DNA from 4 places in the Novosphingobium sp. BL-S-24 genome. Region 3 is predicted to be linked to each of the others. Evidence: riboswitches for the same ligand, from Rfam matches in the RefSeq annotation. Region 3 holds a riboswitch; each other region holds the start of a gene.

Region 1 (8,010 bases), 1.1 Mb from region 3:
TCCTCACCCCGGGCAGCATATCCGGCAATCTCGAAGCCATGCTGCCGAAATCGGGGTGCACGTGCGGAAACCCCGCAGCGAAGTCGATCGCCCACGGCGCGCGAATGCCATTTTTCCAGCACCCCATACTTCAGGTTTGCCGCACCTCATAAAAACTTCAATTGCTTACAATTGCCTACTTCCTTAGTAGACTTTTGCGATGTCCGCATGGCTGGACATCTTGCAGCCGAGGCGACCACGTCAGGGCGTTCACCATCAAAATTGTCAGACGGCGCGGTGATAGCGCCTGGCAAAGGGGGATACCTATGTTCCGTAGATTCGCGCTGCGTCGGGCGCTGCCTGGTGTTTCGCTTGCAGTGCTAGCGATGAGCTATGCGAATAGTGCACAGGCACAATCCCCGCTGCCGGATGGCGTCGCTGAGGCAAGCGACGCAGGGGCCGGAGAGATTCTCGTCACGGCGCGTCGCCGCGATGAAGCGGCGCAGGACGTGCCAATTTCGCTCAGCGTCATTGGCGCGGCGGATATTCGCAGTTCGGGCACCTCTACCTTCAACCAGATCCAACAACTGGTGCCCGCGCTCCAGATCACCACCACCAACGCGCGCAATTCCAATGTCACGATCCGGGGGCTCGGCGCAAATGCCACGATCGCGATCGATGGTCTGGAATATGGCGTCGGCTTCTATGTGGACGGCGTCTATTATGGTCGGCCCGGTCAGTCTCAGGTCGATCTCATCGACCTGCAGCAGATCGAGGTGCTGAACGGTCCGCAAGGAACCCTGTTCGGCAAGAACACGACCGCCGGCGCGATCAACATCACGACCCGCGCACCGAGCTTCGATCCTGAACTGGTGGTCGAAGGCAGCGTTGGCAATTTCGACCAGCGCCAGCTTCGCGCGTCGGGATCGGCTCCGATCATCGCGGACAGGCTGGCCGTCCGCCTGACCGCCGCCTACACGGATCGCAAGGGTTTCCTGACCAACGTCTTCAACGGCAGGGACGCGCAGAACTACGAGAACCTCACCCTTCGCGGACAAATTCTGGCAAAGCCTATCGATGACGTCACAGTCCGCATCATCGGGGACTATTCGCGGCAGAAGCAATATTTCATGCTGTCGATCAATGACGAATATTTCACGACGCTGGCCAACGGCGAGCGCATCGCCAACAACATATTCGATCGTTCGGCGCGTCTGGGCTATACCCCGCTGGCGGCGGGAGCCTTCGACCGCCGGGGCGACGCCGATGCGCAGATCCAGGCGAATATGAAGAGTTACGGCGTATCCGGGCAGGTCGATTGGGATTTGGGGTCGGCTACACTAACCTCGATCACGGCCTATCGCTGGTGGGACTGGGATCCCCGGAACGATACCGACGGCACCTCGCTGCCGATCATGACCAAGCAGCACACGTCCAATCGCCAGCGCCAGTTCAGCCAGGAGATGCGCATCGCTTCCAACGGGCAAAATACGGTCGATTATGTCGCGGGTCTTTATTATTTCTGGCAAGTCGTACGCGGATATGGCTCGGCGGCCTTCGGGCGCGATTATGCCGCATGGAACTATAATCCAGCGACGACACCACCGGCGACGCTCGCGATCAACCGGTACGCGGTCGAGAATTTCGAATCGTCCAACTATTCTGATCCGACCACAAAAAGCTACGCTGCCTTTGGTCAGATCGACTGGCACATCGCGCCTTCGCTGACCCTGACTGGAGGTTTGCGCTACACGCATGAGAAGAAGGAAGGCAGCTTCAGCCAGTTCTGGGTCGGCGGCAATGACCTGTCCATCCTGTCCCCCGCCGATCGGGCGATCGCGACGGCGGCCCGCGCCTCCCAGCGTGAACTGGCCTTCGACGCCCGCGACAGTTCCAATGCCATATCGGGACTGGTGACGCTCAGCTACAAACCCGCCGACGACGTGCTGGTTTACGGCACCTACTCTCGGGGCAGCAAGTCCGGCGGGCTCAACCTAAGTCCCGGTGGCGCATCCCGCCCGGTGATCGCGCCGGAGAAGGTCGGCAATTTCGAAATAGGGTTGAAGTCGCAATGGCTCGACCACCGGCTGACCTTCAATGCCGCTGCCTATCTGACGGAAGTGCGCGACTACCAGACGAACATCAATGAGCAGACCGGCCCGACGACCTCGATCCAGTATATCGCCAATGTTCCCAAGGTGCGCTCGAAAGGTTTCGAGACGACGTTGAATTTCGCGCCTGTAGAAGGCCTGCGGCTGGGTGCTTCGGCGGCCTACACCGACGCGCGCTATGTCAGTTACAAGAATGCCGCGCAGGCACCCGAGCGCGCCTATCTCGGCCCGATCCAGGATTTGTCGGGCACGTCGTTTCCGCTGGTGCCCAAATTTACCTATACGTTGAATGTCGATGCATCCCGACCCCTTAGCGACGGCGTCTCGGTCTACACCCGTATCAATTATCTCCATCGCTCGTCGACCAATGCGACCGCGACGCTGAGTTCCTATGGCGTCATACCCGCCTATGGCGTGCTCAACGCCCGTGTCGGCCTCAGCTTTCTTGAGGGGCGCTATGACCTGTCCGTATGGGCACGCAACCTGGCGCAAAAGGACTTCTTCGTGACGAAGGTGGTTCAGCCAATCGGCGTAGTCACGGGCCTGCCAGGCGAACCGCGCACCCTGGGCGCCACATTGCGGGCAAATTTTTGACCGCAGCAGCAAAGCAGAGGACGATATGAGAAATATCATCAGCCGTCTGGCCGCAACAGTCGCCCTGGCAGCCATGACGATGGGAACCGGCGGCGCGCGGGAATCGACAGCGAAGAGCCGGCCCAATTTCCTCATCATCGTCGCCGACGATCTGGGTTATTCGGATCTGGGCGCGTTCGGTGGCGAGATCGAGACGCCCAATCTGGATAAGCTGGCGCAGTCCGGCTTGCGTCTGACCGGCTTCCACACCGCACCCGCCTGCTCGCCGACGCGGGCCATGCTGCTGACGGGCAGCGACAGTCACCGGGTCGGGCTGGGCGCCATGGCCGAAGTGATGGCGCCCAATCAAACAGGCCATCCTGGCTACGAAGGCTATCTGCGCGCCGACGCGCCGACGCTGGCGGAGCGACTGGGCGCGGCGGGCTATCGCACGCTTTACTCCGGCAAGTGGCACTTGGGCGTCGAACCCGACCAGGACCCGCACGCCCGTGGCTTCCAGCTCAGCTTTTCGCTGGCGCAGGGCGGCCACAATCATTTTGGCGGGGGCATGGGTTCGAACCCGAAATATGCCCCGACCTATCGCGAAAACGGCGTGCCCGTCACCATACCGGCCAACTTCTATTCGTCCGACTATTTCGGGCAGAAGCTGGTCGAGCAAATCAAGAGCACGCGTTCCGGTTCGGACGGCAAGAAGCCGTTCTTCGCCTATCTCGCCTTTACCGCGCCGCATTACCCCTTGCAGGCTCCACCCGAAACCATCGCCAAATATAAAGGGCGCTATGATGCGGGCTATGAGGTGCTGCGGGCCACGCGACTGAAGCGGCAGCGGGAACTCGGCCTGATCGATGCATCGGTGCAGCCGCACCCGTTGGTGGACGCCCAACCCTGGGAGACGCTGTCGCCGCGCGACAAGCAGATCGAGGCACGCAAGATGGAAGTCTATGCGGCCATGGTGGATCGGCTCGACACTGCCGTCGGCCAAGTGGTCGGTGCGCTGAAGGAAACGGGCGAACTGGACAACACCATCATCCTCTTCCTGTCCGACAATGGTGCCGAAGGCATGGAAGCCAGCCGATCGGGGCTGAAAATGCTGCGCGACATGGTCCCGCCCGTCAAGGCGCCCGAAGACATCGGCAACGCGGCATCCTACGCCACCTATGGCGAAGGCTGGGCGCAGGCGGCGACCGCGCCATCCTATCGCTTCAAGCTCTATGCCACGGAAGGTGGCACCCGTTCCGTAGCCTTCCTCACCGGGCCTGCGGTGCCAAAAGGGCAGATTGGCCGCGCATTTACGCATGTCACGGACGTAACCCCGACCTTTCTCGATCTCGCCGGCATTCCGCAGCCTTCCGCGCGAGGGGCGACGGCCCAGCCGATCGACGGTCGAAGCTGGAAATCCTTTTTGCAAACCGGCGCGCCGGTTTATGCTGCGGGACAGCCGATCGGCTCCGAACTGTTCAATTCGCGGTCCATCCGTGACGGTGACTGGAAGATCACCGATATCAGCGACGGGAAGTGGCGCCTGTACAACGTCGCCGCCGATCCCGGCGAAACGCGCGACCTTTCGGCGCTTGAGCCGGCCCGCAAGGCAGCCCTGGTTAGCGTCTGGAATGATTACGCCAGGCGCGTGGGCGTGGTGCTCGCTGATCCCCTGACTCATCCAGGCCCACCACGGGGGGCGGACTGACGATGCGGATCCGGCTTCCCACCCGGTCCATGGCCTTGATCGCTGCGCCTCTGGCTGCGATCGTCGGCGGCTCAGGATCGCCAGCGCCGACTGTGTCGCCGTCGCAATGCGACAGCCGGGACGACCGCATCGCCGTTCCTGCCGGCGGTGCTCCTCGGCGAGGACGGGCCCGGCCGCCCGGGCAATAGGGTAACGACCGCCGCCTTCTGGATCGACCGCCACGAAGTCACCAATCGCCAGTCTGCGGCTTTCGTTGCAGCGACGGGCTATCAGACCCGCGCCGAACATGAGGGGGCGTCTGCCCTTTTTGTTCAGCCGCTCGCACCTGTGCCGCTCGACAATGCTGCGCGCTGGTGGCGCCTGGTAAAGGGTGGGAACTGGCGCCATCCGCAGGGGCCGGACACTAATCTGCAAGGCCATGAAAACGACCCGGTGGTCCATGTCGATCGCGAGGATGCGAAAGCTTATGCCCGATGGGCCGGTGGCGCGTTGCCGACTGAAGCGCAATGGAACAGGCCGCGCGCGGCCGGTAGGACGGCCCGCGCAATCCGACCAGTTGGGCTTTTCACTCCGACGGCAGGGCGCGCGCCAACGTGTGGGAAGGCCCTTTCCCGATCCGTGACACAGGCGCTGACGGCTTTAAGGGTCTGGCGCCGGCAGGCTGTTTCGAGCCGAATGACCGGGGCGTTCACCACTTAGACCCTCCGCTCTGGTGTCAGCCTGGGGAGGCTTATTCCGACGGGCAACGACAGTCACTTGCGAAACGATATTCAGCGTCATAAGAAGCGCCGTCTCTTTCTGCTTCGGCAGGATACAGACATAGATCGCGTCGGTTCCCCGGAAACGGGGATTAAAAGGGAATGCGGTGCGGGTCCTTGCAAGAATCCTATGCCGCAGCTGTCCCTGCAACTGTAAGTGGCGAGCGCGATATACATGTGCGGACGGCATTGTGCCCCAACCGCCAGCCACTGGGCCGGACGCTAAATCCTGCGAGGCCTGGGAAGGCCGTATATCAAGCGATGACCCATGAGCCAGGAGACCTGCCGGCGTCTGGTCGCTCTTGCCTTGGTCCAGGGGATGGCCGCGGCACGGTGAACTCCGTCTGAGCGACGAACGAACGGCTGGACCTGCAAGTGCGGGAATCCGGGCGGTTGGGTGCGCGTTCCCGACGTTGCGGCAACCGTTCCTTCTTCGCGCCACCACATCTCCAACCGTTCGTAACTTGTCACTTGGCGCCCCTCACAACAGGTGCGCCGCGAAACGAACGGGGGTTATATGCAGTATTTCAAGAACGTCATGCTCGCTGCGGTTGGTCTGTCCTTGCCGACCGCTGGTTATGCCCAGACACCGGCGGAAGACATCAATCCCACACCTGACGCCATCATCGTGACGGGTGTGGTCGATCCGCTTCGGCTCAATCTGAAGACCGAAGGAGCCAGTCGCCTTGGGCTTACACCGCTCGAAATGCCAGCCAGCGTCGAAACGCTCGATGGCGACGCGATCCGGTTGCGGGGCGATCTGACCATCCAGGATGCTGCCGCGCGCGCTACTGGTATCGTCAACACATCCGGGGTCTTCGGCTATGGCCTGTCCGCCCGCGGCTTCACCGGGCAGAATTCGGTTATGACGCTCTACGACGGGATGCGGATGTACAACAACACGCTGACCTTCCCGGCTGACCCGTGGATGGCGCAAAGCGTGGAGATTCTGCGTGGACCAGCCTCCGTTCTATATGGTGAGGGCGCCATTGGCGGCGCGGTGAACGTCGTGCGCAAGCAGCCCTCTGAACAGATAGAGGTCAGCGGCCGCATCGGCATTGCATCCTTCGACAGTCTGAACGTCGCGGCGGGCGCTGGCGGGCCGATCACGGACGCCATCGGCTTCCGGGCCGATGCAAGTTATCGCCGATCCGAAGGCTGGATGGACCGCGGCGATTCTGACGCGATCGCCTTGTCGGGGGCCATTCACCTGAAGCCGACGGATGCGCTCTCCATCACCTTGTCCCACGACCATAGTAACCAAAATCCGCGGACGTGGTTCGGCGTGCCGCTGGTCAACGGAAAGCTGGACCGATCGCTGCGCCGGAACAACTATAATGTCGACGATGCCCGGCTGCGCTTCCGCGACAATTGGAGCCAGGCAAAAATCGAATGGGCAGCATCCGATGCGCTGACCATACGCAGCACCTTCTATCATCTGTGGGCCAACAAATATTGGAAGAATGCCGAAAACGTCACTTATGTGCCTGCGACGGCGACCAGCACCGCAAAAATTCAGCAATCCAGCTTCCTGGAACTCTATCATATCCAGAAGCAGACCGGGAACCGGACGACCGCCAATCTCACCCACAGGCTGGGCGGGATGGAGAACCAGATGGTTGTCGGCTTTGACATCAACCGTATCAGCTACAAGAATGTCAGCAACAGCGGCAATAACGCAACCCGCCTGGTCGATGTGAAGGATCCGGCTTTCACGCTTTTCCTCCACCAGGCCAACGCGCCTACCAAGCCCCGTTACACCAATAGGATCCGGCAATATTCAATATTTGCCGAAGATCGGCTGCAGTTCAGCGAGCAATTTTCTCTGGTTGGCGGCCTGCGCTACGACCGGCCTAAGATTACAAAGACAGACTATGTCAACGCGGCGAACAATTTCACGTCGACGCCGGACGCCGTCACGTGGCGGGTCGGGGCCGTCTATAATCCCGTGCCGACGCTCGCGCTCTACGGCCAATATGCGACCGCAGCCGATCCTGTTGGAGCACTGGTATCGACCAGTGTGGCGCAGAGTGATTTCGACCTGTCCACCGGTCGGCAATATGAAGCGGGCATCAAGCATGTTTTCTGGGGGGGCCGGGGCCAGTGGACATTGGCGGTGTATGACATCGTCAAGCGCAAGCTGCTGACATCCGATCCTTTGATCCCCACGATCCAGGTACAGGTCGGCGAACAATCCTCTCGCGGTGTCGAAGCGTCGCTGTTCCTGGAGCCGATCGATCGCTTGAGCCTTACCCTCAACGGTGCGCTGCTGCGTGCGCGCTACGACGATTTTGCGGAATCGGTGGGCGGGGTTCTGTTCCAGCGCGCAGGCAACCGCCCCAGCAATGTCGCCACGAAAAGCGCCAATGCGTTCGTCAGTTGGTCGTTCGCCGATGACTGGGTCATCGACGGGGGTGTCAGCTATGTGGGCAAACGTTATCAGGATGCGGCCAACAGCCGTGTCGTCCCCGCTTACACCTTGACGGACGCCGGTATCCGCTGGAAGTTCATTGAAGGCGCGAGTGCGGCGGTACGGGTGCGCAACATCTTCAACGAAATCTATGCGCGTGCGACCTATGGGGCGTCGCAATGGGTGCTGGGCGATCCTCGCACGGTGGAGGCGACCCTTCATGTCGCTTTCTAAAGTAGCAATCATGACCCGGCCAAGGCAGTCGCCACTCTCGCTGACCGCCTGGACCAAGAATGGGAAGCGTTGGCTTTATGTCTTCCATCGCTGGGTGGGCATCGCCTTATGTCTGTTGTTTGCTATCTGGTTCTTCTCCGGATTGGTCATGCTCTACGTGTCCTTCCCCTCCTTCCGCGCTGAGGAACGGGTTGCGACGGCAGCGCCGATCGAATGGCAACAGGTGCATGTTGGTCC
Region 2 (8,010 bases), 770 kb from region 3:
CCAGCGAGGCGTACGGCCCGATCGCGAGCGCGGGGCTGCTCTGGTGGTCAGGGGCGGAGTCGAACTTCTGGGGCCATAATGCGATTGTCCGCACACGCGCCTTCGCCGAATCCTGCGGTCTTCCCGAATTGCCCGGGAAGGCCCCGTTCGGCGGTCATATCCTGAGCCACGACATGCTGGAATCTGCGCTGCTGAGGCGGCGGGGATGGGCTGTCCACATGGTGATGATCGGCGGCAGCTATGAAGAATTCCCCCCCACGATCGTGGACCTCGCCATTCGTGATCGTCGATGGATGCAGGGCAACCTGCAGCATATCCAGCTTCTGGACGCCGCAGGGTTGCACTGGACCAGCCGCCTGCATCTGCTGATCGGAGCGTCCGCTTACCTGACCTCACCCGGGTGGCTGCTGCTGATACTTACCATGATCGGCCAAGTGGCCACCCAGGGAACGGGGGGCGGATTCGTTACGCTCGCTCCGCCCAGCGTTTTAGCTCTTACGGTGGTTCTGCTGTTCGGCCCGAAGCTGATGGGCACCATCTGGATGCTTGCCGATCGTGATCGCCGCCGCAGTTTCGGCGGAACCGGTGCCATTCTGCGGACGGTTCCGCTGGAGATCGTGCTGGGCATGCTGATGGCTCCAGTAACGATGGTAACCCAAACCAAGGCGCTACTCGGCTTGCTGCTGGGCATTTCGGCGGGGTGGAACACTCAATCGCGCAACGCCCGCCGGATTCCCATCCGTGAAGTTTTGCCAGACTTGCGCGAGCATCTGTTGCTGGGCGTTGCTTTGGCGGCGACGGCCTTCCTGGATACGTCGACCGCCTTGTGGCTCTCCCCGATTATCATCGGGCTGCTTCTGTCGCCTTGGCTGATCAGCTTGACGTCAAGCGAGGCGCTTGGAGCGAAGGCGGAAGCCGCCCGTTTCTTCCAGGTGCCCGAGCCCGGCATCACCGAGACGCCCCGCCTGCCCCATCCCGAACCGCGCGCGCCGTCGAACGATCACGCGGTGGTCGAAGCCTGACTGCCGAATAGCCTCGCCGCTGTCTGCGGGGCAGATGGGAAATACAGGTGCATGTAGCTCGCCGTCAGCGAGCCATGCCGGTAGATCGCTTCTCCGTCCCGGCCATCCGGTGTGATCGATCGGGCCAACGGGGTGAGAGGCGTATCCAACGAGGAGTAATGGAATGTGTGGCCGGTCATGACCCCATCCTCCAGCGCTACCTGCTGCATCCCAAGCGCCCCCAGTCGAGGCTGCATCGTTGCCCGGCCCGGGAAAATGCCCGGCAACTGAGCGCTATATCCGCTCAAGTCTGTGAGCGCCTCGCAGGTATACAGCATACCGCCACACTCGGCGAGGATCGGCAGGTTTCGCTCATGATGCTCGCGTATAGCGGCAATCATCGATGCGTTGGCGCTCAACCTATCCAGATGCAGTTCCGGGTACCCTCCAGGCAGCCAGACAGCATCGCAGGGCGGCAGATGGTGGTCAGCCAATGGGGAAAAGAACTCCAACCTGGCCCCCGATTGCACAAGGCAATCGACGTTGGCGGGGTAGATGAAAGCGAATGCCTCATCACGCGCTATCGCAATGCGCCTGCCCTCCAGAGACTTCTGCGCATCGGGGTCTACCGCAGATGGGGCAAACCGGACCGGCGGCGGAAGCTGCCGCGCTTCGTCCGGTAGTAGCTCCGCAAGGTGGTCCAGCCGGCGATTGAGATCGGCCACTTCGCTCGCCTGCACCAGTCCCAGATGCCGCGATGGCAGCGAACTCTCAGTGTTGCGCGCCACAGTGCCCCACCAGTTGATGGTGTCAGGGATTCCCTGCCGGAGCAATTCCGCATGCCGCGGCGTGCCGACCTTGTTGGCGAGCACCGCGTGAAGATCCAGCCCCGAACGATACGTCGCAAGCCCATGCACCAGCGCACCGAAAGTTTGCGCCATCGCCGATCCGTCGAGTATCGCGAGCACGGGCAGGCCAAACCGCTGCGCGACGTCTGCCGCACACGGATCGCCGTCGAACAGGCCCATCGCTCCTTCGATAAGGATGAGATCAGCCTCGCCCGCCGCCGTGTACAGCATATCGCGGCATTGTTCTTCGCCGCACATGAACAGGTCCAGCTGATAGACCCGCTCGCCACAGGCGGCTTCCAGAATCATCGGGTCCAGGAAGTCCGGCCCGCATTTGAACACCTTCACCCGGCGTCCCGTGTTTCGATGGTGCCGCGCCAAGGCAGCCGTCAGCATCGTCTTGCCCTGGCCGGAAGAGGGTGCCGTCACCAGCAATGCCGGGCAATCATGGTGGAGGCCGTTCGTCATCGCTGCCGAGTATGCGCGTTAACTTTTGCGCGCAAGCATCGGGTACTTGCACGTGGCGGCATCGCACGATAGTTGCCGCGCCGCGACAGGTTCCCCGCAAGGGGATCAAAAGGGAACGCGGGTGTGATGCCCGGGCTGCCCCTGCAACTGTAAGCGGTGAGCCATCGGCCATCACGCCATTGGAACCTTCGGGTTCTGAGAAGGCGGCCGAACCGGCACTGACCCGTGAGCCAGGAGACCTGCCTGACGCAGTCGTTCTTCGACCGGACAGGGTGTGCCGGACGGACGGGGGTGTGAACTCCTAGCGTGACGACAGCCTGACAGCGTGAGGCTCATCGCCTTTCGCCGTCGATGTCGTCTGCTGAAGGATCATACATTGCACGCCCGTATTCCCGCTTTCCTTGCGCTTGCCCTCGCCTCATCCCCCGCCCTGGCGGAAACTGCCCCTGATATGGCCGTCGACATATCTGGCAGCGGAGAGGGAGCGGAAGAACGCATCGTCGTGTCCGCCCTGCGCACCCCCGTGGCCGCAGAGCGAGTTTCCGCGCTGGTCACCATCCTGGATGAACCGGCGATCGTCGCGCTGCAACCAGTCGCCGTTACCGATGCCTTGCTGCGCACTCCGGGCATCAGCCTGTCGCGCAATGGCGGCTATGGCACCACCACATCGCTACGCATCCGCGGAGCCGACGCCGGGCAAAGCGTAATGGTGATAGACGGCATGCGCCTGTCCGATCCTTCGTCGACGGCGGGTGGTTACGGATTTTCCAACCTCCTGCTCGATGACATCGATCGGATTGAAATTCTGCGTGGCCCTCAATCCATCCTGTGGGGCAGCGACGCGATCGGCGGTGTCATCAATGTACGCACCCGTCGCCCCACCCAGCCGCTGGAGGGCAGCTTCGCCCTGGAGGCAGGCACGCACGACACCGTATCGGCGCGCGCCGGGATCGGCGGCACGTCCGAGGCGGTAGACTGGCGTCTCGCGGGTTCACGGTTCACGACAGACGGGATCTCCGCCCGGTCGAATGGGACAGAGGCGGATGGCTACACCCGTTCCGGTGCAAGTGGCACCGTTACCGTCCGGATCGCCCCGGGCGTCAGTCTTGACCTGCGTGGCTACTGGTCGAAATCCAACAACGATTTCGACGGGACATCTGGCGATACCCGCGCCTACGGGCTCACTCGGGAGTGGTCTGGCTATGCCGGCCTGAACTTCGCGCTCTTCGACGGGCGACTGTTAAACCGGCTGGCTGTTCTGCAGGGCGAGACCGATCGCGAGAACTACGATCCCGCGCGCAGGATCAGGCAGATCAGCTTCGATGCCCACGGCCGGGTGCGTCGCTTTGAATATCAGGGTACGTACACTTTCTCTGACACCATACAGGCCGTATTCGGTGCCGAGCGCGAAGAACAGCGGATGACGACGGCGTCGCCCTCCAACAGCACTACGCCGTATGTGCTCACCCCCAATAGCGTGGACACCGATAGCCTATACGGCGAGTTGCGCGTGTCGCCGGTTCGAGGGCTGACGCTGAATGGGGGGGCACGGTATTCCGACCAGTCCCGTTTCGGCAGCAACACCGTGGTCAGCGCAGGAGCCGTATTCACGCCCAATGACGGCGCCACCATCCTGCGCGCCAGTTATTCTGAGGGCTACAAGGCACCGTCGCTCTATCAGTCGTTCAGCATTTACGGCACGGCGGACCTTGTTCCGGAAAAAGCCAATGGCTGGGAAGTGGGTGCGGAACAGCATCTGGGCGACGTGCTTCATGTCGCCGCCACCTGGTTCAATCGTGATACCGACAATCTGATCGATTTCTCCAACTGTCCGGTCCGGGGAACACTGCCCGCCGCCTGCTACATACCCGGCACCTCGACCTCGCGCCTGGGGTACTATGCCAACGTGAAGGCAGCCAAGGCGGAGGGCATCGAACTGTCTGCATCGGGCAGGCTTGGCGTGCTGTTCGCCAACGGAAACTACAGCTGGATCAGGGCGGAAGATCGCACTCCGGGTGCTACCTATGGGCGCCAGCTCCAACGCGTGCCCCGCCATCTGGCGAATGCGGAAGCGGGCATCGATCTGCCGCAAGGTCTGCGCGCCTCGATCGCGGCACGCTACTCCGGCGAAAGTTTCAACGCCGCCACCGGCACGGCGACGCTCGATGATTACTGGCTGATCGACTTGCGTGGCCAATGGCAAGTCAGCGATGGCCTGATCGTCCAGGGTCGCGTCGAAAATCTGACTGATACGCATTACGAAACGGCAGCGGGATACGGAACGCTGGGCCGCACTGTAACTCTCGGACTGCGGAGCCGCTTTTGATGCTGGAACCTGTCGCCCCCGGGCCGTCGGTCGTTGTCTGCAGCACCTGCCGATACAGCGGGGATGGCAGGATCAGGAATGACGATGCCCCCCGCGACGGCGCGGTGCTGGCCGATGCATTGCGAAAAGTGCAGGAGGCGGACCCGGCGCTGCAAGCCGTGGCCGTACAGGCCATGCCCTGCCTGTTCGCCTGCTCCCGATCATGCACTGTCCATATTCGGGCGCCGGGCAAAGTCGGTTACGTCCTCGGAGACTTTGCCCCCGATCACGATGCGGCTCGGGCAATCTTGGAATACGCCGTAGCGCACGCAGCAAGCGAGGAAGGCCGAGTGCCGTTTCGCGAATGGCCGCAGGGCGTGAAGGGGCACTTCATCACGCGGACACCGCCCGAGGGCTTTGTCTGCACATGACCCGGTTTGCCGACGCCACCGCCTTTTCTGTCGCGCTTTCCGTCCTCCCCGGGCCGGATCCGAAAAGCCGGGCGGCCGCCCTTGCGCGCCAAGCTCGACTGACCAAGCCGGCTGGCGCACTCGGCCGGTTGGAAGACATCGCCGTGTTCATGGCCGGATGGCAGGGGGCGCAATGCCCCCGGGTCGATCGGGTACAGGCGGTAGTGTTTGCTGGAAATCATGGGGTCGTCGCCCAAGGTGTCAGCGCCTATCCCAGTGAGGTGACCGCGCAGATGGTCGCGAACTTTGAGAAGGGGGGCGCAGCGATCAACGTGCTCACGCGGGCATGCGGAGCCGACCTGTCCATCATCGCGCTGGAACTCGATCATCCCACCGAAGACATCACTCAGGCACCGGCCATGACGACGGAAGAGTGCCTCGCCGCGCTCAACGAAGGCGCGGCGTGCCTGCGGCCGGACACGCAGCTGTTGCTCGTCGGTGAAATGGGGATAGGCAACACAACCCCAGCCGCAGCGATGTGTGCTCAGGCGGTAGGAGGGACGGCGACGGACTGGGCGGGGCGCGGAACTGGCATCGACGATGCCGGCTTCCAACGTAAAGTGGCCGCTATCGACACCGCGTTGAACCTGCATGGCAACCATTGCACCGATGCTTTCGAAACACTGCGCCATCTGGGCGGTCGTGAAATCGCGGCAATGGCTGGCGCTATTCTGGCGGCACGGTTGGCACGGGTCCCGGTTCTTCTCGACGGTTTCATCGCCTGTGCAGCGATTGCCCCGCTGGTGCGGCATAATCCCCGATTTACCGACCACTGTCTGGCCGCGCATTCATCGGCGGAGGCGGGGCATGCAAGGTTGCTGGCTACCCTGTCCCTCGCCCCCCTGCTGAACCTTGGCCTCAGGCTGGGCGAAGGAACGGGTGCCGCCTTAGCGGTGCCAATCGTCCGCGCGGCCTTGGCGGCGCATTCCGAAATGGCGACATTTGAAGAAGCGGCGGTGTCCAGCAGCCAATGAGCGGGATTCTGGTCCATCTGATGCGTCATGGCATCCCCCAACATCCCGGGCTGCTGCTGGGGCATCGGGATGATCCGCCTTTGCCCGCCGGCATCGACTTATGTGTTGCCCGCAGTGTCGATCTTACCTTTGCCGAGGTCGTATCATCCGACCTCTCCCGAGCCTCCAAACCGGCTGATGGGATAGCCGGTGAGCGCGGAATCTCTCCTCGCATCGATCCAGACTGGCGAGAGTTGGATTTTGGCAACTGGACAGGACTGACGCCCGAAGCAATCGATCCGGCGGCACACGCGTCGTTCTGGAACGACCCGCAGCATTGTCCCCCTCCCGGTGGAGAGCGTTGGTCCGACCTATGCGATCGCGTGGGCGGTGCCCTTGCTCGCATCACGAACACATCCTTGATCCTGACGCATGGTGGAGCAATGCGGGCAGCACTCGCAGTTTTGTTCCACATGGAACATTTACAGACTTGGGCCTTCGACTTCCCCTATTCCAGCGTTCTCAGCCTTCGAGTTTGGCCTGGCGAGGCGGCTCAGATCGTAGGGCTGCGAACATGAAGGGCGTGATCCTCGCCCTGCAATTCCTGACCCGCCTGCCGTTCCCTCGCGTGCAGGCGACAGAGCAGGAGTTCGCCGCCTCGATGCGATGGTTCCCGGTCGCCGGAGTGGCAGTGGGTACTGCCGTCGTGCTGCCATGGACACTCATCCACGCTTATGATCCATGGCTTGCCGCGCTCGCTGGTTTGATTGGATGGGTCGCCATGACCGGCGCACTTCATCTGGACGGCCTGGCAGATGTGGCGGACGGCATGGGCGCAGCGCACCGAGGAAGAGACCGGCTCTCTGCCGTCATGGCAGACCCGCATGTCGGCAGCTTTGCGGTAGTAGTGCTGGTCATCCAATTGCTCACCAAACTGCTGCTGCTGCATTCTCTGCCATCATCCAGCTGGTCCGCCCTTCTCCTCGTTCCCATACTGGCGCGCATCGCCCCGATTGCCTGGGCTTTGTATATGCCCCCGCTGCACGCCGGATTGGGCAGCAGTTTTCGCAGCCACATCCGCCTCTTCCATCTCGTTATCTGGTCGATCATGGCGACCGTCTGCGCGATCATGCTCGCGCCGTCGCTGCTTGTCGTGTTTGCGCTGGTTCCTTTGTGGAGGTGGTGGCTCCTTTCACGGCTCGGCGGGATTTCGGGGGACGGCCATGGCGCCGGTATCGAATTGATCGAAACGGCTCTGCTTATCGCCTTGGTCATAGCCCGGTGAACGATGCGTTCGAGTACCATGGCGGGCGCCTGAACGAAGCGGCCGCGCATTTCGGCGGGGACCCGAGCACGTGGCTGGACCTCTCTACCGGATTGAACCCCACCCCGTGGCCGGTGCACATTGTGCCGGCACCGGAATGGACCACCCTTCCCGCTCCTACGGCCCTGACCAAATTGGAGCAGATAGCGGCTGGTCATTTCAGCGCCGATCCGGACTTCGTGTGCGCCGTCCCGGGCAGTGAGTTCGGCCTTCGTTTGCTAGCATCGGAGATCAGCCTGCGAGGTCGTTCACTGACCCCGGCCTATCGCACCCATTCAGAAGCGTTTGCGAATTCCCGCCCGATCGCGTTTGGTGGCTCGGTGGAAGACGGTGAAACCGTCGTCGTTGCCAACCTCAATAATCCGGACGGCAAGGTATACTCCGCCGATGAGATCATGAATTGGTCGCGGGGCATTGGCGCGGCAAACGGATGGTTGATCGTCGACGAAGCCTTTGCCGATTGCCACCCACAGATAAGCGTAGCGGGCCATGTTGGACCTGGCCGCAGACTGATTGTTCTCCGGTCGTTTGGTAAATTCTTCGGGCTCGCCGGTTTGCGGCTGGGGTTCCTGATTGCCCCGCCGGCGATCGTTTCGGGCATACGCGGCAAGCTGGGGGCGTGGCCGCTCCATGCCGCCGCC
Region 3 (8,010 bases):
AGATAGGTTATTGGAGAGGGACAGGTTTTAGGGGGCGTCATGCAAGGCCAAATAGCTGCAATCCAGGTCTCTCCGGAAATGCTGAGCCTGGTCGGTCCAGGCCGAGTGGGTGCCGTCACAGCGCCCCCAAGCGCCGTCGCGTTCATCCTTACCTTCGGCGGCCCAGGCGTGGCAGCAACTGTGCAGTACCTGGCAAATCCCACCAGTTCCGCGCTCGATGCCGACACCAGCACGCGCCTCATTCTGCTGGTTTCGCGCGATGCATGCGAGCGGATCGCCGGTGGCCCCGTGATGTTGACGGATGAAGGACTGCATCACCTCCCCGCTGAGCTGCGCGCCATTGCAATTGCCATCAGGGACTGTGACTTGCCGGACGCCGCGCGGACGCCCTATCGGCTGGCCAAGAGTATTGAGCTGCTTTGCGATCTCCTGCTGGCCCAGCGTGGGAACATCCTAATCCCGGTAAGTCCGGAGGGCATACTGTCACGCGCGGACACGCAGCGGCTGATGGCAGCTCGGCAGGTAATAGATGAACGATGGGCTGAAAAGCTAACCCTTGACGGAATAGCCCGGGCTTCGGGTCTCAATCGGCGCAAGCTCACTCGCGGCTTTCGGGAGATGTTCAACTGTACTGTGGCAGATGCCATATCCAGTCAAAGGCTGCGGGAAGCCGGCCAGATGCTCCTGGCGACCGACCTGCCGATATCATCGATAGGTTATCGCTGTGGATACCTGAACAATGCAAGCTTCACCCGGGCTTTCGCTCGGCATTTCGGTGAAGCGCCTACGCAATATCGAGCGAGAAAGGTGGCTGCATGAGCACGCGCCTGTTGGAGCATGGCGGATCGCTGGTCGATCAAGCCGTCCAAGCCATCCGTGGTCATATCCGTGACCATGATTTGAAAGTCGGTGACAGTCTTCCAGGGGAAGGTCATTTTGCGAGCCAACTGGGCGTCAGCCGCGCCGTGATGCGCGAAGCGTTCGGCGCACTGGCCGCCTTGCGGTTACTGGATGTCGGTAACGGCCGCAGAGCCCGGGTGGGGGCGATCGATGGCTCGGTTATCGGCACTTCCCTTGAGCACGCGGTTGCCACCTCACAGGTCAGTGTCGCAGATGTCTGGGACGTGCGACGAACGCTGGAGGTCCGCATTGCCGCCTTGGCAGCAGCACGGCGCACCGACGCACAGGCGCAGCAGATTCTCGCACTCGCGGAAGCGATGGCGAAGGCGAAGGCGGAAGGAGACATGCACAGCGTTACAGCGCACGATACAGAGTTTCATCAGGTGATCGCGGCATCGACCGGGAACATGCTGTTCGCTCAGATTGTCCGTTCCTTCGGCCCGCAGATGGAGATCGCCGTGCCTAAGGCGTGGGAAACCCGTCAGACGGTTGAAGAAAAGATGGCCATCCTTTCGCTCCACCGTCGCATCGCGCACGCCATAGCCGAGTGTGATCCGATCGCTGCATCGACTGCGATGGAGGAGCATTTCGATGCATCGATTGGTGACAAACTCGGCAGCTACCCTTCGAGCAGTTCGGATAGCCTGTCGTTCAACCAAATCGGTATTAGCTGATTTGATGGGTGGGTGATCGGGATCCGCCCCGCAGAATGCGTGCGCGGGTCCATCTAACCAATCGTACCCATCCAATAACAATACCCGAAACAGACATCACGACTCCCAGTCCAGACAATAGCCACATCAAAGGATCGCGCAGGAAACGGTTGGCGAGCAGGAATGGCAAATCGAAGTCGTGGAGAGCGTTGAAAAGCCATCGATAGCCTCGACCGCTTGCATTCTGTTGGCTCAGCAGCTTGCCGCTATGTGGGTCGATGGTGGCCCATGTCTGTTGCGAGTCACCGAAGATAACGCGGATCACCGGCAAGATCTTCGTTTGCCCATGGGAGTACCAATAGAGATCGGGTTCTCGCAGCGTTATGATCTGACGAATTGCAATACCGGGCATCGTACGCCGCGCATTCGCGACGAGTTCCTGCGTGGTGAACTGCAGTATCCTGCCGTCGGGTTGACCGACTGTGGATCGTCCCTCCCCTTCCACAAGTGTCACAACGGCACGCCCGCCGATCCAGGAAAATTTCGCCTCCCTTGCTCGCGGGGCGATCGCGGCCAAGGCGTTTTTGTCTATCGCCGGAAAGTCTGCTCCAGCATGCGCGACGTAGAGAGCAACCGCATCAGACCGCCCTTCACGCACGAACAAGTCGAACGGATTGACCGACAGCCAGCCGCTGAACATCCATGTGATGGCGAACAGACCCCCGACCAGTCCCGTCAGATGATGCCATTTCATCCAGCCAACATACGGTGTGACGGCGCCGCTCTTGTATCGCTTTCGCATCCTCAGACGCAAAATGCCTATCCATAAGCCGCTGATGCTCACGATGAGGGCTGCGCCCGAGGTCCACATGACGACTTGTCGCCAGATCGAGCCATCACGCCTGATCGCGGTCAGGTAGAGCCAGTGCGGCACTGCGCCAGCCCAATTCCATGCGCGCTCGTGGGCGGTAGTGATCTGTACCGGCTCGGCAGTGGTGAAGGACACATAGATCTGCGTGCCCTCCCCATCAGCAAGCGAAACTTTCCATAACGGGCGAGCCCACTTGAAGCCCTGCGCTACTGTCCACTGATCGTCGTGGATCCGCTCTACAGCCCTTATCGCCCCCGAATGCGAGAACCGACGCGCCACTGCGGCAGCGGACGCAGCGTCAGCAGCAACCAACGCGCGGCCGTCGACGGCAGACAGCGCCAGTCGGCCTGCTTTGGTTTTGATGTGCCAAACCGGCTCACCAGCAGCCATGTCCAGCCGCAGGTCATCAGGGAATTCCGATAACTTGGCGCGGCGCAGCGCCTCATCAGACCCTATCCGTATCCGGCTCCAATCAATTGGCGTCAGCCTGCTCAATCGCTCAGCATCCGTCAGCGATGGATAAGGCACGTACATCATGACCAGCCCGGACACGAACCAAAGCAGGATCAACACGCAGGCTGCGATGCCCAGCCAGCGGTGGACCCAATAGAGCCACCGCAAGCCAGCCTTGATGAAAGCCGGGCGGGCCATCGGACTACATGCTCATGTCGAGGCGAACGTCAAATCGCCGGGGGGCTCCCAGCAGCCATTGCGACGAACTGCTGCCGATGGAATAGATCTTGTCGAAAACATTGCTGACCCGTCCATCGATCGCCAACTTATCGCTGATGGTCCAGCGCAGGCCCAGGTCAATCACTTCATAGCCGGGCACCCGTAGCGTGTTGGCGTTGTCGGTGAAACGCGGCGCGACGAAACGGGCGGACACCCGCGCCTGCAATGGCTCAACGAAACGCCAGTTCGCCGAAATATTTGCCGTTTTGGTCGGAATACCCGGCGGCGTTTTGCCGGCACGGTCGATGACCACCCCGTTTACAACCTCCCCGAACTCCTTGAAGCGAGCCTTGAGCACAGTGCCATTGGCTTCGATCCCGAACGCGTCTGTGACCTGCACCGCAAGCGTCGCCTCTATGCCCCTCGACGTGCGCCTGCCGACCTGCTGCGTTATCAGGCGGTTCTCCGGATCAGGTGTCAGGAGGCGGCGCTTTTCTATGTCGAACAAGGCAACGGAGGCCGATCCGCGTCCGTCAAGGAAACGCTGCTTGACGCCCAATTCGAACTGGCGAGCAGGCGAAAGGCCGAAGTCCTTCTGCGCGTTCGAGGTAGTTATCAACGCGCTGATGGGATCGGTGCCAACCGTGAACGAACCATAGAGGGCGGTGTCGGCTGTCGGGTTCACCACTACCCCAACCCGACCCGAGCTGCTGTGATACTTGCGCTTAAAGCCGTTTGCCGGCGTGCGCGCATCAATGCGTTCGAGGTCGTACCAATCCTGCCGAAATCCCGCCACCAGCGAAAGCATTTCGCCAAGTTTAAGCTGGTCTTCCATGAACGCAGAATATTGGGTGGTCACCGTGCGGAAGCCAAGAGAAGTAGGCACAGGTGTGATGAAACCACCCGGCTCGAAATTGAACGGATCGACCACCGTGCTGCCGCCATAAGGCGAATTATTGATATGGCGAAACTTGATCCGATTGACGTCAAAGCCGACCAGTAACCGGTTTTCCACGTCTCTTCCCAACGGTGTCGTTACCGTTACATCGCCGCGATCGCCGATCTGATCCTGCCGATGGATGATGTTGAGATAGTCGCCTCGGGTGACCAGTCCGGTCGCTGGAGAAAACCGATAGCTTTCGGCATTCAGATAATCGCGATTCGAACTGAGGTAATAAGCCACGTTACGCAGTGTTAGCGCGTCGGATGCGTGCCACTCAGCAGACAGACGTGTCCAACTGTCACGGAAGTGATCCTGGTTGTTCGCGATGTTGAAGTTGATGAAACGCAAGCGCTTGTCGAACCGGCCAGCATTCAATGGTGTTCCGAAGTACGGCAGGATTTCTACGTCCCCATAATCGGACGCCAGCGTGAAATTGAGCGTTGACGTCGCATCCCAGCGTAGGGCGCCGGAAATGGCGATATTTTGGTTGTCGCTGTTGCGATCCAACCATCCATCGGATCTGCTGATGCTGGCGGCCAAGCGATAGGAAAGACCGCCACCCACGGGCCCACCCGCATCCGCCGCGATCTGCATCGTATTGTCCGAACCGTAGGCCACACGAGCCTGCATCACGTTGCGATCGGTCACAGGCTTTTTCATGATCACGTTGATGGCACCGCCGATGGCACCCTCGCCGGATATGACAGAGCTTGGACCCCGCAACACGTCGATGCGGTCCACCGTCCAGGGATCGACGGGAAAAGTTAAGGTGCCGGACGCCACGAACAGGCGGGTCCCGTCCACCAGAAGTTGGACCGACCCTTGGCCCGAAAACCCGCGCGCAGCCATTGCCGTGTTACCATTGCCAGGGGAGCCCTGAAACGTAAGGCCAGTAGCGCGGCTGACGGCTTCCTGGATGGAAAAATCCCCCCGCGCCCTGATCGCATCGCCGTCGAGGACCTCGATACTGGCGGGCGTCTCGAACACCGTGATGCCAAGACGGCTAGCGCTGCTTGCTGTGTCCAGCTGGTCCTGAGCGCGCAGGCCCGTTACGACAATGCTGTCTGCGGATGTGCTGTCGGCTTCCTCCGCACGAGCCGGCAAGCCTAGAAGCAGCGCGAAGACGGATGCGCCCGCCGCCAACTTACGATGGGCGGGCAATTGGATATTAGTCAAAGTTCATTCCCCCGTTCATGGACGCCGAAATCCTGCAGAAGCAGGCGGCGTAGCTGCAAGTTACGAACGGTAGGGGAGGCGTTTCGGCAACGTACCGAAACAGTTGCAACGCGGGAGCGCGGGCGCAACAACACCCGCCGGATCCCCCCGGCGCTGCGGCCCCTTGCCGCGCGGTCGTCGCTCAGACGGAGTACACCGTGCCTTGGCCATCCCCTGGACCCAGGCAAGAGCGACCGGACGCTGGCAGGTCTCCTGGCTTGCGGGTCATCGCACGATGCACGGCCTTCCCAGGCCTCGCAGGAGTTAGCGTCCGGCCCAGTGGCTGCGACAGGGCACCTTGGCCTGCCGCGAATATGCATCGCACTCACCGCTTACAGTTGCAGGGACAGCCTCGGCATCGAAGGGAAAACCCTTCTCACCGCGTTCCCTTTTAAGCTCCTTGCGAAGCACCAACGCGATCTTGCCCGCAGCTCAAAGAAGTTGCGGGCAGCTGCGGCTAGCGTTTCATTGCAAGATTGGCAAGATGTCTAGAGTAACCTTTTTAGAGCACTCGTCTCTTAGCGCGGTAAGGATATCTATCGTTCAGGACGGTTGCCCATGTACTCACCGAGACGGACATTTCGTTCTGGCGCCCACTGCGGATTAAACGTGATTGTGTCGGACGGGAACAGCATTACGATCGTCGACCCCAGCAAGAACCGGCCCATCTCCTCGCCCTTTGCGAGAACGATTTCCTGATCGGAATAGGTCCATTCCGCCATGGTGCCGGTACGCTTCGGATTGACGACCCCATGCCATACCGTCGCGATGCTTCCAACAATCGTGGCGCCCACAAGCACCATAACGAAAGGCCCGACATCGGCGGAATCAAACACGCAGACGACCCGCTCATTACGGGCGAAAAGCTTGGGTACACCCTGAGCGGTGGCGGGATTGACTGAGTACAGCGACCCCGGAACATAGATCATCCGCCTCAACCTGCCAGCGCACGGCATGTGCAACCGGTGGTAATCCTTTGGCGACAGGTACAAGTTCGCGAAGCTGCCGTGCCTAAACGGGACCGCCAGGGTTTGGTCGCCACCCACCAGTTCGGTGACGGTGAACCGATGCCCCTTTGCCTGGAGGATATGGTGGTCGTCCACTGCGCCAAACTGGCTGATCGCTCCATCCACGGGGCACACAAAGTCAGCGTCCGCCTGCGGTCGGACCCCCGGTTTCAGAGCACGAGTGAAAAAGTCGTTGAAGCTCTTGTAATGGCGTAGTTCAGGTTCCGCCGCCTCGGTCATGTCGACCTTGTACTTGCCGACAAACCACGAGATGAGGCCGGTCGTTAATCTGTCGGCCTGAGCGCGAGCTACACGGCCGGCAAAGGTCGTCAAGTGACGCTTGGGCAACAGATGCTGAAGCATCACTTTGAATCTGTACGACATCCGCCCCCCAAACGCTGAGCAGCCTCGCTCGCGATACTCCAAGGGGGACTTCACGCTTTTAAGCGATGCGGTCAACTGCCCGGGCTGTTTTTTGCATTCTCAGACGGTCAGAAACTCAAACTGAGAGACGCGGTTGCGACATTGTCATTGCTGTCGTCCGCATCCGGCCGAAAGCCATGCTGATGAAGATAGCCTACTTCCAAGCTCATCTTCTTGGTCAGGGCGGAGGTTACCGAAACCTGATTGCGCATTCGCTCTTCGCCCTGAACACGCTGGAAATTGGTCTTATTTAAGTCAATGAAGCTCTCATGGCTGAGCACCAGCGCGGTCTTTCCGCCCGGGTGGAAGGGCACGACATATTTGACGTAGGGGCGAACTCGGTACGCTGTACCATCAATGCCCTCGCGCCAACGCTCCTCGGTCCGTAGTCTGGCGCTGAGCTTGCCTGGCCCGATTTTTAGAAAATTGTCGAACGTGACCTGCTGGCGTGCACGATGCTCCATCACCGTGAAATGACCCGCTTCATAGTTGGGATCATGCGTATATCCCACCCAAACCGTTACTTTGTCCGCCACTTTCAACCCGATCATGGAGTTCATCTCCACTTCGTACAGCCCGTTGCGGTCATTGCTGAAACGCGACACCACCTCTTGAGAAAAGCGCCATTTGTCACTGAGCTTGATGGTGGCCGTACCGCCTACCCAAGCCTGTTCATCCTCAGATGCGCAGGCGGGCGCGACCGCCAGAAGACTGACGATCACGCCTGCTACCGATGCAACTCTCTGCTTCATCCCGCGTCACTCCGAATCTGTCGAAGCGCGGCGTATGACTTTTTGATGACACTTTCATGTCGTTTGTGACAACCGAATGTGTCTCACTGTTTCTGAGGCCGGTTGGACTTACGCCGGCAACGCGATCCCGTTCTGATCTTTTGCTTTGAGCCGAAAGGCATGAAGCAGAGGCTCCGTGTAACCATTGGGCTGCGATGTCCCCTTGAACACCAAGTCCCTCGCCGCTTGATAAGCCACGCTGTTCGCCTCATTTCCGGACATCGGGACATAATTCGGGTCGCCCGCATTCTGCTCGTCGACCTTGGCCGCCATCTTTTGAAACGCGGCATCGACTTGCTCCTCGGTTGCGATGCCGTGCAGGAGCCAGTTGGCAATATGCTGGGAAGATATGCGCAAGGTCGCACGGTCTTCCATCAGACCAACGTCATGAATGTCCGGAACCTTGGAACATCCGATTCCCTGGTCGATCCAACGCACGACATAGCCCAAAATTCCCTGAGCGTTGTTTTCCAGTTCCTGCTCGATCTCCTCTGACGACCAGTTGCGGCCACTTGCCACCGGTATCGTAAGAAGA
Region 4 (8,010 bases), on a different replicon from region 3:
TCTCGAGCTGTTTGGCCACTTCCTTGGCGGACAGGCCTTGAGCGATCGCGCGAAGGATCTCCGACTCGCGATTGGTCAGCGTTTCGAGGATTGTGTGCCGATCTTCAATCATTGGCCCGAATCCAGTTGGCAGCAAATTGAGTCAAAGCGCGTCTCCATCAAAGCTGATCAATCTTCGTGGCAAGAGCGGACGGGCGCAACGGCAATAGATGTACGTAAAAATCGGACTTAAGACTAAACTTGTACTATTTGGTTAAGGCGTGTTATATAAAAATATCAATCGTAGAATCCACTAGGGTCGCCCCACAACACATATCGCATACCCGGATTACCGAGCATTTAAATCGGTGATTCTGAGGGATTTTCACGCATATAGGGGGTTATCATGGATAAACTTAACAACTTGCAGCTGACCGTCCGTGAGTCCGAAGTAGTCGGTCTGGTGGCGCGAGGCATGTCTGCCAAGGAAGTTGCAATTACGCTGTCGATCGCGCCGTGCACGGTCGAGCGCCATGTTGAAAACGTGCGACTAAAGACCAGAACGCGCAATCGGGTGCACATGATCGCCTATGTCATCCGTAACGGCATGCTTGGTGACGGAACGTCAGGGTACATCGTACACGCCGCCTGAGCATCGGTTCATCAGGCTGCAGCTGGGTTTTTGGACGAGAGGCCGGCACAATTTGACGTTCGTCTACGGACGTACCGTCAACGTGTTCACGCCGGCCTTTGTCCAGGCCAAATAATATCTTTGCGTGCCACTCGGTCTCCTGCCTCCTTTCAAGGATGACAGTCGTCCGATGCTCCTTTTCGTTCCATCTGGTGCGGTACGGTCTTTTGACCCCTCACTTTATCCAGCCGCTGGAACGCTTTAACTACTATGGCCATCCCCAAACGGTGTCCAGAATTAGTGCAACCGCAATGGTTTGAATTTGGCGCTCGTTCTTCGGGAGGAGCAGGCCACCACCGGGTATCAAGATAACAGGTAATAGCTGGCGTGTTCCGCGAAGGGACACCGCCAAAGTGCGACTTTCCAATCGCACCGGCTGCGATACGAGGGCCTCGGCACTTCCGCCACGTGAGACCCACCCGTGACAGCAATTCGTATCGCTTCCTTGTCCGTCGCGGCCATTGCCGCTGTGATTGCTGCCAGTCCGGTTCTTGCCAGTTCGGGTATGATTGCCGGCACCGATGTGCTGCGCAACTGGAACCTCGTGGTTCTGGGCGATCTGACGTCGTCATCCGAGGTGGAAGGGCGCACGTTCGTCGGCGGAAACCTGGAAGGCAATTCGTCGAACTATCAGATTCAGCCGCTTCCCGCTTCCAACACTGGCACGCCGGGCCTGACCGTGGTGGGCGACGTCAACGGCGGCCACAAGAACCTGAACAACGGTTCCGGCGCGATCGTTGGCGGCAACGTCAACAGCGGCCTTAATCTCAATGGCGCCGCGCAGACGGTTCTGGTTGGCGGCTCGATCAGCAACACCAACGTCAACAACAACACCGTCACGGCGGGCCTTGCCGCCAGCGATCCAGCCTTCGCGCAGAACCTGACCCAGCAAAAGAGCCTGATCGAAACGTCGATGACCGGCCTCAGCGTATCGATGAGTAAGCAGACGGCTAATAGCGACCTCACGATCAGCGGCAATCGCGGCACGTTCGATGCCAAGCCGGATGGCAGCGGCGTTGCCGTTTTCAACATCTCGGCCAGTGACCTGAACAAGATCGGTGAGATCCAGTTCAATCTTAACGGCGCGGACACGGCGATCGTCAACGTATCGGGCGGTGCGATCAAGCTGGACGACAACTTCCTGGGCGGCACCCAGAACCTGGGCGAACATGTGATCTGGAACTTCCCGGATGCCAAGGACCTTTCCTTGACCACGGCCTGGGGCGGTTCCGTGCTCGCCCCCGGCGCGGCCGCCAGGACTGCCAATTACATCCAGGGATCGGCCGTATTCGGCAGCCTGGTGCAGAACGGTGAAATGCATATCGGCACGTACACCGGCGGTTATCAGGTTCCCAGCGATCCGGGTACGCCCAGCACTCCCGGCGGAAGCTCGGGCGGCTCCCCGGTGCCGGAACCGGGCGTAATCGGCCTGATGGCTTTGGCGACCGGCGGTCTGATGCTGCTTCGGCGTCGTCGTCGCACCCCGGCGAACTGAACCTTCCGAAAGCCCGATACCCGCGATCCGGCCTTGCGGCCCGGCGCGTGTACGACTAGGTGCGATCGTGTCGATCCGGCTTTGAGGCGGGTCGGCATTGATCGCGTCGGTGCCCCGAAAGGGGCTTAATAGGGAACGCGGTAAGAGGGGTGCCCCCTCGAAGCCGAGGCTGTCCCTGCAACTGTAAGCGGCGAGCGCGATGCATAGGCCGGCGACCAACGCGGTACGCCGGCAGCCACTGGGCCGGACGCTGAAACATGCGAGGCCTGGGAAGGCCATGCATCAAGCATTGACCCGCGAGCCAGGAAACCTGCCGGCGTCTGGTCGCTCTTGCCGTGGCCCAGGGGTTGGCCAAGGCACGGATACTCCGTCTGAGCGACGTACGTGCGGCGGGGCCGCACCGGCATACCGTGCCGGCCGCTGATTGGCGTCCGTCCGGCATGGATGCGCCGGCCGCTTGTGCGGAAGCCCCTCCGTCAGGTTCGCTGACGCCCGGGGTATCGATGAATGCAATACCTGAACGACGCGCCCGGCGCGCCTTCGCAACGTGGGAGTCGGACGGCTTCCCATCGAGGCGCCGGTCCCCGGCTGCGCTCTCGTGCCACCGCGATTATATCGTGCCTGATCGGGGCGAATCTCCTGGTATGGGGGTGGGCGTTCAGCGTTTTCCATTCCAGCCCGGTACTGCTGGGAACCGCCTTGCTCGCATGGAGCCTGGGGCTGCGCCACGCCGTGGATGCAGATCACATCGCGGCGATCGACAACGTGACGCGCAAGCTGATGCAGGACGGCCAGCGACCACTGAGCGTCGGGCTATGGTTCGCGATCGGCCATTCCGCCATCGTCCTGATCGCGGCGACGACGATCGCCCTTGCCGCCAGTACGCTCGACGATTTTGAGGCATTCGGTCGGTCCGGTGGCGTGATCGCGACGATTATCTCGGCCGCATTCCTGTTCGTCATTGCCATCATGAACCTCGTCATTCTGAGAGGCGTCTGGCAGCGGTTTCAACAAGTTAGGCGCGGTGGCAGGATCGTGGAGGACGATCTTGACATGCTGCTGGCCGGGCGCGGTCTGATCGCCCGCATCCTTAGGCCGGTGTTTCGGCTGGTGCGGCATCCCTGGCACATGGCGCCGCTTGGTTTTCTTTTCGGCCTGGGCTTCGATACCGCGACCGAGGTGGCGATACTCGGGCTGTCGGGCGCCCATGCAGCGGATGGGATTTCGCTGGTGACCGTCCTGGTATTCCCGGTGCTGTTTGCGGTCGGCATGGCGCTGGTAGATACCATCGACGGCATCATCATGCTGGGTGCTTACGAATGGGCATTCGTGAAGCCCATTCGCAAGCTCTATTACAATGTCGTCATCACCGCGATTTCCGCGCTGGTAGCGCTTGTGATCGGTTCGATACAGACGGCGGCGCTGCTGTCTGACAAGTTCGGGTTGGAAGGCGGGGTATGGTCAGGTGCGGCCATGCTTTCCGAGCATTTCAACACCCTGGGTTTCCTGATCATCGGGCTATTCATATTTTGCTGGATGGCCAGTTACGCCGTCTATCGCTGGAGCGATCTCGACTCAGTGGGCTGATGGGCGAGGTTCAGACCGACTTGCCACCATTCCAGTGAGATTGGATCTTTCGCCAGGCGTCCCGTTCCACGTCGATGATTTCGTCGAACTGTTCGGGAGCATGATCGGGCCATCGGTCACTGGGCCAGTGGCCTGTCATGGCAGCAGCAATCGTGGTCTGTGGCTGGATCTGCGCGAGGAAATTGGCTGCCGCTTCCTCTCGCCATTTCCGCAGGGCCGGGATGTCCACGCGCGCCAGCATGACGGTGGTATCCGCTGCCACATTTTTGCCGATCTGCTCGCCTTTGTAATCGTAGATCGTTGATGGCGGTGACTGTGGGCCACCGTCGAAATTGGGGCTGGCGAGATAGACCATGTTCTCGAACGCGCGGGTGGCGCGTACGTGAAACGCGCCTGCACGCTCCAGATAATCGAGGTGGGTTCCTGCCGCCGCGATGGGATTGACGATTACCTCCGCCCCTTTCAGCGCCAGCGAACGGCACGCCTCCGGCCAATGCGGCTCCGCCCCGATCGTGGCCGCCATCCTGCCAAGGGGGGTGTCGATCACCGGGAAGAACGCGTCCTCGCCAAATGTCTCGATGAATTTGGAATAGACGTCGATCGGGCTGGTTCGCAGCGACAGTGAATAGCTCTTGCGATGGACGAGCGCGAGATTGCCGTCCGGCGCGATGATCGCGCACGACAGGAAATAGCGGCCAGGGAAAGCGGCGTGACGTTCGGGCGCCTGAACGACGATCCACGCCCCCATTCGCCGCGCCGCCGCGCCGATACGGTCCAACTCCGGCCCCGGAAATTCCAGCGCGGCGTCATGCCACACTTCCGACGATACCATGGCGTGCCCGCTGATGCCGAACTGCGGAAAGACGATCAACTTTGCGCCGTGGTCACCGGCGACTCGTTCAGCAACAGCGATGGTGTGGTCGATATTCGCCAGCAACTTTCCACGATCGGGCCGCCCATCCACAAACATGGAGTTCGGCACCACACGGCAGGCGGCCATCGTATAGGGTTCAATCTGAGACATACCGGTTTCCAACGTAGTGAGGGCAGGGCGGTCTACCCATTTGTCAGGTGATCGCACCAGCGGGATCGGCGGCGGGGTCGACAGCACTTTCGGTGGAAGGTATCGCTTCGTCGTGGCGCTCTGCCGCGGCGAGTTCGTCGGCGTCCAGCTTGTAGAAGCACATTGTCAGCAGCGCACCGGCCATCGCCAGGGCAGGGATGACCGATTCGCAAAGCATGATCGCGCGAATCGCTTCCGGTCCTTGCTTGCCGACCGCCCCATTGCCTGACGAAACATATCCCATCACCGACAGAAACGCGCCCAGCGCGGCAAGCGATGCGGCAGAGGACAGCTTGTCCAGCAGCGTCGTGATGCCGGCAAAAGCCCCCTCGCGGCGCTCGCCACTCCGCACGAAATCAAAGCGAACGGCATCGGAAAGCAGGGCGTAGGCGCAGAGGATCATCCCGCCTCCGGCAAGGCCGCCGATCACGGCGCGCGCGCCGATGCCGAGCAGACTTTCCCCCGGCCCGGCCAGAAGCCACGACAGGTGCGTCGATCCATAGACCGCCAAGGCAATCATGTAGCACGCGCGCCGACCCAGATGACGCGATGCGAAGACCCACATCGGCATCGAGAACACCATCGCCACGGTGGTCAGCATGAAATAAGTGCCCAGCACCTGATCGCCGACATTCAGAACGAATCGCGTGAAATAGGCAAAGCTCGCGGATCCGATCACCGTCCCGAAAAGCAGGAATACGTGGGCGATCGCCAGCACACGAAACGGTCGATTGGCCCAGACGACCACGAACTGGCGCCATACGTCGAACCGCGGGCGCTTTGCGGTGGCGGCGGGCGGCACGGTGCGAGGCGCGTCCTTCAACAGGCGGACGGCAGCGAACGTGGCGACAAAAACGATCGCGCCGACAAGGATTGCCAGCAGCAAGTGGCTTTGTCGGCTTGGCCCGATCATCCCCAGCATCCACGTTGGCAGAGTGGACCCGAGCAGCGCACCGATCGCATTTCCATACGTGCGCCACGCCATCAGCCGCGCGCGTTCGGTGGGATCGGTCGAGCTTTCGACGACCATCGCGAAACCGGGAATGGTCATCAGCGTGTAGCCGGACGCATGGATGGCCAAGGCCAACGCCACAAATATCTCGGTCAGCAGTATCGACTGAAAGTCGGGCGCGCCGAACAGCATCACCACGCCGAGAGGCATGGCTAAGCCACCGGCAAACAGGAACGGCAACCGTCGCCCCCACCGTGATCGTGACCGATCGCTCCACGCGCCGACGGTGGGGTCGAGAAACCCGTCGTAAATCTTGACGAGGGCGAAGATCAGGCCCGCCGTTCCGGCCGAAATGGCAAGGCTGTCGGTCATGAACCGCAGGCCGAGTACGGTGACGACGTTTTGCCCTGCCGCATGAGCGAGTGGGATGCAGAGCGAGCCGATCCTGATGCGCCACGCCTGTTTCCCGGACGAGACGGGCGGCGGCGCGGTCATGGCCGGGGCAGACAATGAAGCCACGATGTTCTCCTGATGGTCGCATTCTCGACCATGATGTGCCGACAGATGGCTTCGCAGACGTAGTTAGCCTGCGCGGGCTTCGGACGGCACGCGCAGGCCAGATCGATCAGAACCGCACGCCCATTTCGAAACCGACCTCAAGCGGGCGACGGGGGGTGGCGTGGAGGCACTGCTGGTTGGAGCCATAGAAGGCCGTATTGGTCTCGATAAAGCCGCATGTGGTGGTGCCGCCGGCAAGCCCCGCGCCCATCGTGCGCCGGTTGTTCAGGAGGTTCCGGCCGAACAGCGCGAAGTCGACCGCCGGGGTCGTCCAGGCGATTCGCGTGTTGAGCGTCCAGGAAGAACGAACGGTCACGAGATTGGCGGTGTCGGCATAGAACTTCCCGCGATAGGCGGCGTCAGCGCGGAAGGTGAGATCGCCGGTGTCCATCGGCACGGCATACTCCGCGCCGATATTGCCGTTCCACCACGGCACGTTGGCCTGCGTCTTGCCTTTCATGATGATCGAACCGTCCGCGCTTGGCGGGAATCCGACTGACGAACTGGCTGCCAGGATGACGGGATCGGCATTGGTGAACTTCTGCTTCGCGTATCCCAGCGTCCCCGTCAGCGAGAAGCTTTTGGTGATGGCCAACCGCGATTCCGCTTCGAATCCCCAGATATCCGATGCGCCGATATTGTTGGTTGCCGTAACGAAGCTGGTCGCTCCGTTGACCACATAGGGAGTAGAGCTGGTGATCTGCTGATTGGTGACCCTGTTGAAGAAGCCGGTAAGGTTGAAGATCATCCGGTTGTCGAAAAATGCGTTTTTCGTCCCGAATTCATAGTTGTCCAGCTTCTCAGGCCGGGCGTAGATCAGTGTCTGCGGCTGCCCTGGCGGTGTCGCGTTGGAGAAGCGCCCGCTTTTCACGCCGTTCGAATACAGCGCGTAGATCATGTTCTCCGGCGTGATGCGGTAGCTCAACGTCACGCGAGGTGAGAAGGTATTCGCGGCGCGCTTGCCCTTCGTATTGTTAGGGATCGCGCACGTCGTGCACACCGGATAGATCTGTTCTTCGCGGGCGTAACGCGCTTCGCCGCTCAGGGTGAGATCGGGGACGATGTCCCAGTCGAAGCCACCAAACCCGGCTATGTTCGACACTGATAGCTTGGCGACCAGTCCGGTCGGGTTAGCTGGCGTGGCGAAGCGTAGCAGTTCGAAGACGTTCTCTTCCCAGAAGTAATAGGCGCCAACCCGCCAGCGCAGGGAAGAGGCTCCGGGCGACAGAATTTCGATCTGGTGGCTGGTGTTCTGGAATTCTTCACGCGATTCGCTGAAGCTGTCAGCGATGGCGGTGACGGTTACGACCGGCGGTGTTCGTCCGATCAGGTCGCCATAGATCGGGTCCTGCCCGGGTCGCGATGCGCGCATGAAGCTGGGATTGTCCCGGAATTCACGGCTTTTGAAGTAACCCCCGCGATAGGTAATCGTATAGTCGCCCAGCTCTTTGGACACGATGGCCGATCCGAAATAGCGATCGCGTTTGGTGCCCTTGCGTCCCTTGTCAGCGACGAGATCATAGTCGGCGTCCGGCATCGTTTCGGGAAGGAATGATCCGTTTCCGCGCGGCAGTGTCACCAGATCGATTCCGGCGGTAACCCAATCACGCGGAGTCTGGATGACCTGCGCGGGCACCGTGTCGCGATCATGGCTGTAGTGACCGCGCAACCTTACTGAAAACGTG

Evidence for each region. A riboswitch is a leader RNA that binds a small molecule or an ion and turns the genes downstream of it on or off. The one in region 3 is predicted to bind cobalamin.
Region 1: linked by a shared signal. The riboswitch ahead of ACZ1JM_RS09880 (TonB-dependent receptor) and the one ahead of ACZ1JM_RS17835 (TonB-dependent receptor) in region 3 are both predicted to bind cobalamin.
Region 2: linked by a shared signal. The riboswitch ahead of ACZ1JM_RS14150 (TonB-dependent receptor plug domain-containing protein) and the one ahead of ACZ1JM_RS17835 (TonB-dependent receptor) in region 3 are both predicted to bind cobalamin.
Region 4: linked by a shared signal. The riboswitch ahead of ACZ1JM_RS03900 (HoxN/HupN/NixA family nickel/cobalt transporter) and the one ahead of ACZ1JM_RS17835 (TonB-dependent receptor) in region 3 are both predicted to bind cobalamin.

The regions. Positions count from the first base shown of each region.
Region 1 covers NZ_CM145488.1:962,698-970,707, reverse strand. Annotated here, with positions in the region: gene ACZ1JM_RS09895 (TonB-dependent receptor) at 306-2,684, shown strand; gene ACZ1JM_RS09890 (arylsulfatase) at 2,710-4,371, shown strand; gene ACZ1JM_RS09885 (SUMF1/EgtB/PvdO family nonheme iron enzyme) at 4,519-5,070, shown strand; cobalamin riboswitch at 5,185-5,433, shown strand; gene ACZ1JM_RS09880 (TonB-dependent receptor) at 5,647-7,773, shown strand.
Region 2 covers NZ_CM145488.1:1,826,749-1,834,758, reverse strand. Annotated here, with positions in the region: gene mdoH (glucans biosynthesis glucosyltransferase MdoH) at 1-1,022, shown strand, start outside; gene ACZ1JM_RS14155 (cobyrinate a,c-diamide synthase) at 1,001-2,317, opposite strand; cobalamin riboswitch at 2,388-2,578, shown strand; gene ACZ1JM_RS14150 (TonB-dependent receptor plug domain-containing protein) at 2,769-4,643, shown strand; gene ACZ1JM_RS14145 (DUF1636 domain-containing protein) at 4,643-5,053, shown strand; gene cobT (nicotinate-nucleotide--dimethylbenzimidazole phosphoribosyltransferase) at 5,050-6,066, shown strand; gene ACZ1JM_RS14135 (histidine phosphatase family protein) at 6,063-6,623, shown strand; gene ACZ1JM_RS14130 (adenosylcobinamide-GDP ribazoletransferase) at 6,620-7,330, shown strand; gene ACZ1JM_RS14125 (threonine-phosphate decarboxylase) at 7,327-8,010, shown strand, end outside.
Region 3 covers NZ_CM145488.1:2,597,686-2,605,695, reverse strand. Annotated here, with positions in the region: gene ACZ1JM_RS17850 (helix-turn-helix domain-containing protein) at 40-819, shown strand; gene ACZ1JM_RS17845 (FadR/GntR family transcriptional regulator) at 816-1,574, shown strand; gene ACZ1JM_RS17840 (PepSY domain-containing protein) at 1,567-3,075, opposite strand; gene ACZ1JM_RS17835 (TonB-dependent receptor) at 3,080-5,215, opposite strand; cobalamin riboswitch at 5,441-5,684, opposite strand; gene asd (archaetidylserine decarboxylase) at 5,791-6,645, opposite strand; gene ACZ1JM_RS17825 (DUF2490 domain-containing protein) at 6,753-7,436, opposite strand; gene ACZ1JM_RS17820 (malate synthase G) at 7,545-8,010, opposite strand, start outside.
Region 4 covers NZ_CM145487.1:863,317-871,326, reverse strand. Annotated here, with positions in the region: gene ACZ1JM_RS03915 (response regulator transcription factor) at 1-112, opposite strand, end outside; gene ACZ1JM_RS03910 (response regulator transcription factor) at 386-631, shown strand; gene ACZ1JM_RS03905 (choice-of-anchor A family protein) at 1,101-2,165, shown strand; cobalamin riboswitch at 2,256-2,497, shown strand; gene ACZ1JM_RS03900 (HoxN/HupN/NixA family nickel/cobalt transporter) at 2,754-3,752, shown strand; gene ACZ1JM_RS03895 (nitrilase-related carbon-nitrogen hydrolase) at 3,763-4,776, opposite strand; gene ACZ1JM_RS03890 (MFS transporter) at 4,820-6,286, opposite strand; gene ACZ1JM_RS03885 (TonB-dependent receptor) at 6,393-8,010, opposite strand, start outside.